3 regions of the Geobacillus sp. genome follow, and region 1 is predicted to be linked to each of the others. Evidence: predicted binding sites of a transcription regulator. Region 1 holds the regulator's gene; each other region holds the start of a gene.
The links. The regulator Rex, encoded in region 1, represses fermentation and respiration genes when NADH is low (regulators of the CRP and FNR family bind a similar motif). The targets are predictions, from matches to a motif close to TTGTGAAATATTTCACAA.
Positions count from the first base shown of each region.

Region 2: a site for Rex is predicted at 2,019-2,036, ahead of nsrR (nitric oxide-sensing transcriptional repressor NsrR). Genes of this name have one in related genera too.
Region 3: a site for Rex is predicted at 1,209-1,226, ahead of IKE44_RS10680 (L-lactate dehydrogenase). Genes of this name have one in related genera too.

Region 1 is NZ_JAFWFM010000097.1:4,850-8,096, reverse strand. It holds gene IKE44_RS06220 (CPBP family intramembrane glutamic endopeptidase) at 1-57, shown strand, start outside; gene IKE44_RS06215 (YdiK family protein) at 54-233, shown strand; gene tatC (twin-arginine translocase subunit TatC) at 298-1,047, opposite strand; gene tatA (twin-arginine translocase TatA/TatE family subunit) at 1,068-1,220, opposite strand; gene IKE44_RS06200 (redox-sensing transcriptional repressor Rex) at 1,238-1,879, opposite strand; gene moaC (cyclic pyranopterin monophosphate synthase MoaC) at 1,895-2,383, opposite strand; gene IKE44_RS06190 (ABC-F family ATP-binding cassette domain-containing protein) at 2,479-3,247, shown strand, end outside.
Region 2 is NZ_JAFWFM010000150.1:5,730-8,976, reverse strand. It holds gene purU (formyltetrahydrofolate deformylase) at 1-481, opposite strand, end outside; gene hmpA (NO-inducible flavohemoprotein) at 694-1,929, opposite strand; gene nsrR (nitric oxide-sensing transcriptional repressor NsrR) at 2,102-2,548, shown strand; gene IKE44_RS08965 (hypothetical protein) at 2,710-2,919, shown strand; gene speE (polyamine aminopropyltransferase) at 2,949-3,247, shown strand, end outside.
Region 3 is NZ_JAFWFM010000180.1:20,392-23,638, reverse strand. It holds gene IKE44_RS10685 (potassium channel family protein) at 1-67, opposite strand, end outside; gene IKE44_RS10680 (L-lactate dehydrogenase) at 232-1,185, opposite strand; gene IKE44_RS10675 (ABC transporter permease) at 1,334-2,119, opposite strand; gene IKE44_RS10670 (ABC transporter permease) at 2,123-2,914, opposite strand; partial or broken gene IKE44_RS10665 (ABC transporter ATP-binding protein) at 2,907-3,247, opposite strand, start outside.

The DNA of each region.
Region 1 (3,247 bases):
GAAAACATGATGCGCCAAGCGGAACTGCCGCTGGCCATTTGGAGGATTTGGCTATGACGCGCCATCCGCGGCTGTTTTCTGTTCCGTATTTCATCTTGGGCTTCCTGTTTACGTATTTGGCGATCGAAAGCGTTCATGAAACGATTTGGAACGTCTCAACCATCGCGTTGGCGGCGCTGGCCGCTTTTGATTTCGGCACCGCCTTTCGCTTGTTCTTCACACCGAGACAATAAAACCCTCCCCATTGGGGGAGGGTTTTTGCCTGGCGCCGTATGAACCGTCCTCTTGATGCTGCCCTCAATATGGATCGCCGCTTCCTTCCTCCGCCGCTAATTGCGCCTTTCGATAGCCGATTTTGGCAACCCAGATGCTCCCCTCATACAAAAGCGTCAGTGGAATCATGACGATCACTTGCGACAACACATCCGGCGGCGTAATGGCGGCCGCTAAAATAAGCAGCGCCAAATACGCATACTTGCGGATGCGAACAAGAAGCTGCGGCGTAATAAGCCCTAAGCGGGTGAAAAACAGGACAACAATCGGCAGCTGAAACACGATGCCAAACGGCAGCACGAGCTGCAGCAAAAACTGAAAATATTCATTAATGCCGATCATCTGTTGAATGCCGAGCCGTTCCGCCAGCTGATTCATAAACCGGACGACAAATGGAAACAAGACGAAATACGCAAAACCAACCCCGGCTAAAAATAGAATGATCGATGCTGGAATGTAGCTGAGCGTTGCTTTCCGCTCTTTTTCATACAGCCCCGGACTGACAAACGCCCAAATTTGATACAACAGCACCGGAGCAGTCAGTACAGCGGCGATGACAAAGGCAAACTGAAAATACACTTTAATCGGATCGGTGAGGCGGAACGCGTTCATCGTCAGCTGTTTCGCTTCCACAGTGTGCTGCAAATACACAATGACGTCATCGACAAAAAAGAAGCTGGCTACAAGCGCCGCAACGAAAAAGAGAAGCACGATGATCAGCCGTTTCCGCAGCTCTCCGAGGTGTTCATACACGGACATTTCTTTGTCATTCATCGTTTCCCCATCCTGCCTTGTCATCGGTCGGTTTTCGTTTCTTCGTCATCAGCGAGCCCTTTTGTGGCGTCTTTAAACTCGCGAAGCGACTGGCCGAACGACCGCCCCAACTCCGGCAGCTTTTTCGTGCCAAACAGCAACAAAATGACAAGAACGAGCAACAAATATTTCATGTGTTGTTCTCTCCTTTTTACGATGGCGATGGATAGTTTTTCAAAAAATAGACGAGCGACTGCAGCTCAATGGCTAAATCGATATGATGGACACGAATATGGTTCGGCACGTTCAACCGCGCCGGAGTAAAGTTTAAAATGCCTTTAATTCCTTGCGCGACAAGGCGGTCGGTCAGCGCTTGAGCCGCGGCGGCCGGCACGGTTAAAATCGCGATCGGAATGTCGCCGCGAAGCCGCTCCTCCAGCTCATCGAGATGATAGACCGGCACCCCGCCGACTGTCGTTCCGACCTTCCGTTCATCGACATCAAACGCCATGACAATTTTCGTGTTGTTATTTTTCGAAAAGTTGTAGTTTAAAAAGGCGGTGCCTAAATTGCCGACGCCAAACAAGGCGACTTCGGTCACCTCATCCTCTTCAAGCGTCTGGCGGAAAAACGACAACAAATAATTGACATTATACCCGTATCCCTTTTTGCCAAGCGCGCCAAAATACGAAAAGTCGCGGCGAATTGTCGCCGGATCGACTTTCACCGCCTCGCTCAGCTCGGCGGAGGACACGCGCTGCTTCCCTGAGGCATGTAAATTTTCCAAAAACCGATAGTATAACGGCAGACGCTTGGCAGTCGCCTGCGGGATTTTCGGTTGTTCGTTGCTCATCGTTTCATCCCCCAGCTAATCGGTTTTCCGTCGATAATGGCCGGACTTCCCGCCCGTTTTTTCGACCAAATACGTTGGACCGATCGTCATTCCTTTATCGAGCGATTTGCACATGTCGTACACAGTCAATGCGCATACCGAAGCCGCCGTCAGCGCTTCCATCTCCACTCCTGTGCTCCCTTTCGTTTTGACCGTCACGGTAATCACAAGTTTATACGCTTCCGCCTCTTTTTCCCAAGCAAAGGCAATATCGACGCCTTTTAACATAAGCGGATGGCACATCGGAATAAGATCGGCCGTTTTTTTCGCCGCCATGACCCCGGCCACCTGGGCTACCGCCAGCACATCACCTTTCTCAATGGCATTGTTCGTCATCTTTTCGTAAATCTCTTCATTGACGGTGACGCTCGTTCTCGCCACCGCTATCCTGATCGTATCTTCCTTGTTCGTAATGTCGACCATTTTCGCCCGGCCTTGTTCATTGAAATGCGTAAACGATGACAAGACAATCTCCTCCATTTATCACTATACACCATTTTTCGTTATCTGTCTTTGACCGTTTTCGCGACTTACGTTAAACTATTCGCGAGGTGACGGACATGATCATTTTGCAAGTGAATGGAATCACGAAATATTTTGGCGCTGACCTTATTTTATCGAATATAAAACTAGAAATACAGTCCCGCGCCCGCATTGCTCTTGTCGGCCGCAACGGCGCAGGCAAATCGACGCTGCTGAAGATCATCGCCGGCGAACTTTCTTCCGACAGCGGTGAAATCATCAAGCCAAGCCATATCAAAATCGGCTATTTGGCGCAAAACAGCGGGCTCGACTCGTCACGCTCCATTTGGGACGAGATGCTGGACGTATTCGCGCCGCTCCGGGCGATCGAAGCGCAGCTAGCAGAGCTCGGCGCCCAGCTTGGCGACCCGGATCTGCTCGCCGATCCGTCCCGCTACGAAAAAACGCTTCAAGCGTATGACAACTTGCAAGAGCAATACAAAGAACAAGGGGGCTATCAGTATGAAGCCGACATCCGCTCTGTTTTGCACGGGCTGCAATTTTCGTCATACGATTACCAAACAACGCCCGTTTCCTCGCTAAGCGGCGGACAGCGGACGCGGCTCGCCCTTGGAAAACTGCTGTTGGCCAAGCCGGACTTGCTTATTTTAGACGAGCCGACGAACCATTTGGACCTCGATACGCTCACATGGCTCGAGCAATATTTACAGGCATACCCCGGCGCCGTTCTGCTCGTTTCCCATGACCGCTACTTTTTGGACAAAGTCGTCACCGAAGTGTACGAGCTGTCCAACGCGACGCTTAAGCGGTATAGCGGCAATTACAGCCGCTATTTGGAGCTTCGGG
Region 2 (3,247 bases), on a different contig from region 1:
TCGTCACCGGAATATGCACATAAGGGATGCCAAATGACTCGACCGTCTCGCGCAAGTCGGGGTGGTTGCTGATGACAAGGGCGATGTCGGCGATCAGCTCTCCCGCCTGCCATTGCCAAAGAAGTTCAAGCAGACAATGCTCAGCTTTGGAGACAAAAATCGCGATTCGCCGAATGTCGTTGTGCAGCCGAAGCTGCCAACGCATCTGAAATTCAGCGGCGATCGGGGCAAAGGCCGCTTCGATCTGGTCTTTTCGTTCCGTGATGTTCGGGCAGTCAAACTCCAAACGGAGGAAGAACGTACCCCCTTTCGGATCGGTCGAGTATTGGCTCGATTCGACGATATTGGCGCCTTGCTTATACAAGAAGGACGTGACCGCGGCGACAATACCTGGACGATCCGGACAGGAAATGAGCAGGCGGGCGCGATCTTCATAGCCTTGCAAAAATGATTGCAAGCGATGTTGGCGAAATGTCGTCATGTTGTTCTCTCCCTTTTCTTTCCGTCGTTTGGTTTTCATCATACAAAAAAATCATCCGCTTGCCAACTGCACAGTCCATCTTTTTTGCAAGAAAAGCCGCCTTTGCCCCTGCGGCGGAAGGGGCGATATTCAAAAGAACATCTCCCCTCGAGTAAAATGGCAGATCAAAGGGTGTCTCGTTATGTAGGAGACACCCTTTGGTCTGCCCGTGATCAGTCTTTCGTCAAATCGCCGGCCGGGCCGAAAAATTCGTAATGGATGCGTTCTTCCGGCACGCCCCACTCTGCTAAGGCGCGGTAGACCGTTTTCATAAATGGAACTGGGCCGCAGAAATAAAAGTCAGCGTCGCGAGTCGGAATTACCGTTTTCATCCAAGCAAGGTCGATCCGTCCTTCTTTGCCGAAATGCGGATGACGGCGGTCGTCTTCAGACGGCGATTCGTAACAGAGATGGTAGGCAAACGACGGGCGTTTGGCCAATGCCCGCAACTCTTCGTCAAAGGCTTGCACGCGGCCGTTTAGGGCAGCTTGAAGAAACGTCACCGGACGATTCGGCTGACGGATGGCCAATGTATTCGCCATGCTTAAAAGCGGAGTGACCCCAACGCCGCCGCTGATCAGCACAACCGGCGTTTCGTGTGTCAAGTCGAGCGTAAAGTCGCCGGCTGGAGCGCTTAACTCGACGACATCGCCTTCGTGAATGTGGTCATGCAAATAGTTCGACACGATGCCGGCTGGTTTTTCCGCTGTTGCTGCTTCCCGTTTGACACTGATGCGGTAATACCCTTTGCCAGGGGCGTCCGATAAGCTGTATTGGCGAATGTGCGTATACGTTTCACCAGGGATGTCCAGTTTTACGCTCACGTATTGACCTGGTAAATAGTCGCTGATGGCGTCGCCGTCTTCCGGCTCGAAATAAAACGACGTGATGACGTCGCTTTCCTTCACCTTTTTTGTGACGACAAAGCGGCGGAAACCGCGCCAGCCGCCGTGCTTGGCCGCAGCTTCATCGTAGAGCTCCTTCTCGACTTGAATGAAAACAGCGGCAATGGCTTCATACGCTGCCGCCCAAGCCGTTATCACGTCATCAGTGGCAGCGTCGCCGAGCACGTCTTTGATCGCTAGCAGCAAGTGCCTTCCGACAATCGGGTATTGTTCCGGTTTAATGCCTAAACTCCGGTGTTTATGGCCGATTTGCCGCACGACCGGCAAAATGGCGTCCAATTGATCGATATAGCGCGCTGCCGCGTACACGGCTGCCGCCAAGGCGCGTTGCTGCCGCCCTTGTTTTTGGTTGGCATGGTTGAAAATATTCAACAATTCTGGATGGTTCGAAAACATCAATTGGTAAAACCGTTTGGTAATCTGTTCGCCGTGCTGCTCCAACATCGGTACGGTCGATTTGACGATTTCAATCGTTTTTGGGTGCAAAGCCGTTGTCTTAGCCATGTTTCATCTCCTCTCATAAAACATGTATTTTAAATACATGTTTTATTCAATCATACGCATAGTGAAAAAGCAACATTTCAAATACATCTTTAATAAATTGTTCACAATTCCCTCGCACAGACAGGTGTGATACAATGGAAGCAACCATCTTGTCTAAAGGTTGTGGATGACCATGCAGCTGACGAACTATACAGAATATGCGTTGCGTGTGCTGCTGTTTTTAGGAACGCTCGATGAAGGCGAAAAAACAAATATCAAAGAAATTTCCACTGCGTTTTCCCTCTCTGAGCATCATTTAAGCAAAATCGTCCATGAGCTCGGCAAGCTTGGCTACATCGAAACGATCCGCGGACGCAACGGCGGGATTCGCCTGGCGAAACGGCCGGAGGAGATTGTCATCGGTGCGGTCGTTCGCGAGACGGAAGACAATTTGTCGCTTGTGGAGTGCTTCGCCGCTCACGGTAATGAATGCGTGCTGACGCCTTCATGCCGGCTCCGTTTTGCGCTTCGCGAGGCGTTAGAAGCGTTTTTGCGTGTGCTCGATGCGTATACGCTCGCTGATTTGCTTGAAAACCGTACGTCGCTTCGTGCTTTGCTTGGAAAGCGGCGCGATCGATAGACACTCTCCGGCCGGGTGCCGGGGAGTGTTATTTTTTGCCGAACAGGCACACTATAAGCAAGCATCGCCGCATGAAGGGAGACGGAACGATGGAATCATACGATGTCGTGGTCGTCGCCCGCCGTCTCAGTTTATGATGGAAACGAAAGGAGGAGGAAAAGATGCGAAAACGATGGATGATGCCGCTTGCCGCCATTTGCGCGTTAGCGGTCAGCCTTTGTGCCGGCTGCGGCGGCCAAGACGAGGAGCGGCCGGAAAAACGCAACCAGTCGTCGAACATGGGCGGCGGGATGAACACGTCCGGCACCGGCCGATCACATCCCCTTTGTTTGCCACAAGACGAAGAATATATTAAGATTAGAAAGGTGTGAAAACATCTGCATGACTAAAGGAGGTCACAATGAAACACGAAGGAAGCGCTTTACCCCCTTACTTGCATATGGACAACGGAGAGCTTTGGCTCACCGAAGATGACCGCGACAATTTGAAAATTAGCTACCGGATCAAAGAGGTGATCTTTGCCGAGCCATCCGAGTATCAGCATGTCATGATTTTGGATTCGTATGATTTTGGCCGCATGCTCGTACTGGACGGCGTCGTGCAAACGACCTCGATTGACGGCCATATTTATAATGAGATGATTTCGCACGTGCCGCTTCAGTTTCATCCGGAAGCCAAACGGGCGCTGATCATCGGCGG
Region 3 (3,247 bases), on a different contig from region 1:
CTGTCCAAAGCGAAGTGATGCTGCCGAGCAACACGGCGGTCACCACTCCGAGGAATGCGTAATCCATTCGCTTCCCTCCACAAATTGTCCGTAGTTCATATATACACCGTGAAACGGACAATTATGCGGGAATAAGCCGCCTTCCCAATCGGAACAGCGTGTCGCCCTCAGAGCCATACATCCCCCTGTTTGGACGAGAAAGACTGTCGGCACAACTTTTCGTTTGTTGCCTCATCGCGTAAAAGCACGGGCTAGCACGCTTTTTAATGTAGCTGCGCTATGATGGAATCGATTTTTTTCGTCATCATTCAATTCAATTTCGATCACCTCGCGGATGCCATTGCGGTTAATGACAGCCGGCACGCCGATGTAGACGTCGCGCTCCCCATATAGGCCATCGAGGTAGGCTGATACGGTCAAAATAGCGTTTTCGTTATGCAAAATGGCGCGCGTCACGCGGGCAAGCCCCATCGCAATCCCGTAGTACGTCGCTCCTTTTTTCTCAATAATTTGGTAGGCGGCATCGCGCACATTGACAAAAATGCGCTCGAGATCTTTTTGCGCTTCTTCCCCTTTGGACTCGACCAGCTCGCGGATCGGCATGACGCCGATATAAGCCTGGCTCCAGACCGGGAGTTCAGTGTCGCCGTGTTCCCCAATAATATAGGCATGAACATTTTGCGGAGCGACAGAGAAATACTCGCCCAACAAAAAGCGGAACCGCGCCGTATCTAAAATCGTCCCCGAACCGATCACCCGCTCATGCGGCAGGCCGCTGAATTTCCACGTCGCGTACGTTAAAATGTCGACCGGATTGGTGGCGACGAGAAACAGTCCTTGAAATCCGGATGCCATGACCGACTCAACGATCGAGCGGAAAATGGCAATGTTTTTGTCCACAAGATCAAGTCGCGTCTCGCCCGGTTTTTGGTTGGCGCCGGCGCAAATGACAACCAAATCGGCATCGCGGCAATCATCGTAATCGCCGTGCCAAATGTCAACCGGCTTCGGCGCAAATACTTTCCCATGGTTGAAGTCCATCGCATCGCCTATGGCCTTGCTTTCATTCGCATCGATGAGCACGATCTCATCGGCAATCCCTTGATTCATTAAGGCAAACACATAACTGGCGCCGACAAACCCGGCGCCGATGACCACTACTCGGGCTCCACCGTTGTTTTTCATTGCATTCATCCTCCCTCAATATAATGCGAACACTTTCATATAAATATTTTACGCGAAAGGCGCACCGCAATGCATGCGCGATTGTGGCGATTGTTTGACTATTGTTTGTCCATTTCATGACAGACGCCGCGGCAAACAACGGGAGCACTCAGCTCCCCGTCCCGCGGTACCTCCTGACCCCGGCGTTCCAGAGCATCACGGCGATGATGAAAAACAACATGCCGACAACCGGGGTCAAAAACGCATAACCATACCATTCCTGCTTATGGAGAAAATACGAAGCTGGATAAACGCCGACAAAGGCAAACGGCAGCACCCACGTTAATATATAGCGGATGACGCGGTGATAAATATCGACCGGATAGCGGCCGTAGCTGCTGATGTTGTACATCATCGGCATGATGGATGTGCGGGCGTCGGCAAAAAAACTGATCGTCGCCAGTGAAATGAAAATGCCGGCGTAAATCAATGCACCGCCAATCACAAGCAAAATAAACACGAAGACATCATACCAATGAAATGAAAGAGACAAGCGGCTGCCGGCATACAGCATAATGATCAGCCCGGGCACAGCGCCAAGCAACGATTCGAGCTCCATCCGCTCCAAAATGATCTGGAACAGGCTGTGAACCGGGCGCGTCAACACGCGATCCATTTCTCCCTGAACAATGTAGCGCTCGTTGAAATCCCATAGATTAAAAAAGGCGCCAAATACGGCGTACGGCACAAGGAAAAAGCCGTAAATAAACAACATCTCATCGCGCGACCAACCGTGAAGCAGCGTCGTATGGCCAAACACGACGAGCAAGAACACCAAGTTGACCGCCTGCGCCATGAAGTCGGACAACCATTCAATCAGCAAATCCGCGCGGTATTGCCATTTTGTCTTCATGTACTGGGCCATATATTGAAAAAAAACCGATACGTAAAACAAAGTCTACCCCCCTTGCACAACGAGCCGTTTTTTCGCCACCCGCCATAACAGCACAATCGGAAACCATAACAGCACGGACCATGCCGCCTGCAGAAGCAGGCCATCACGGACAGCAGCTCCTTGAAAACTTTCTGTGATGATCATGCTTGGAATGTAGCTGATGGCTTGAAACGGCATATACGCCATGAGCTGTTGCGCCCAATCCGGGTAAAACGACAACGGCAAAATCAGACCGGAAAATAGATCAATAATAAACCGTTTCGCCCTCAGCAGCCCTTCATTTCGGAACGTAAAAAATGTCACGACTCCCGCAAGCAAGTTCAGCTCCGAAAAGATGATAAAGCTGAATAGAAGCGACAAGCCGAAAGACAGCCATGTTTTGGCGTGTTCCGGAAACTCGAGCGGCAAAAAGAGCGATACAACCAGCAACCCCGGCAACGATAGGAAGAACAATCGGAACAGCCCTTCGCCAAGCCCTTGCACCGCTTTCATCCCTAAATAGCTGTACGGACGGATGAGTTCCGTCGCTATTTTTCCATCGCGGATTTCCATCGCGATTTCGCGGTCAAGGTTGTTAAAATAAAACGCTCGCGCCAGCCAGGAAATGGCGACATACGTCGTCATTTGCCCAAGCGACATTCCTTGCATCGATGATTTGCCGCCATAAATAGCCGACCAAAGGAAGTAATACGCTGAGATGTTAATGGCGTAAATCAAAATGCCAGTATAATAGTTTGTCCGGTAGGCAAGCATCATTAAAAAGCGGATGCGGATCATCTCGACATACTTACCCATTAGCCGCACCTTCTTGATAAATATTGCGGATGATCTCCTCCGTCGGCACTTCATGAATGTGGATGTCTTGCAGTGGATAGCGGGCGGCGACGCGGCTGACGACTTCCGGCACGCCTCCTGATGGAACGTGCGCCACCCAAACGTTCGGCTGTTCACCTTGTTTCCAATTAACATCCAATCCAGTTGTCAGCTCCTGCAAGGCAACGAGGGGGGGCTTCTTCAACAAATGTAAACGAAATCCGTTTTCCTTGGCCCCATTTTTCTTTCAACTGCCCGAGCGAACCGTCATAAATGATTTTCCCTTCATCAAGCATAATCACCCGCTCGCAAAGC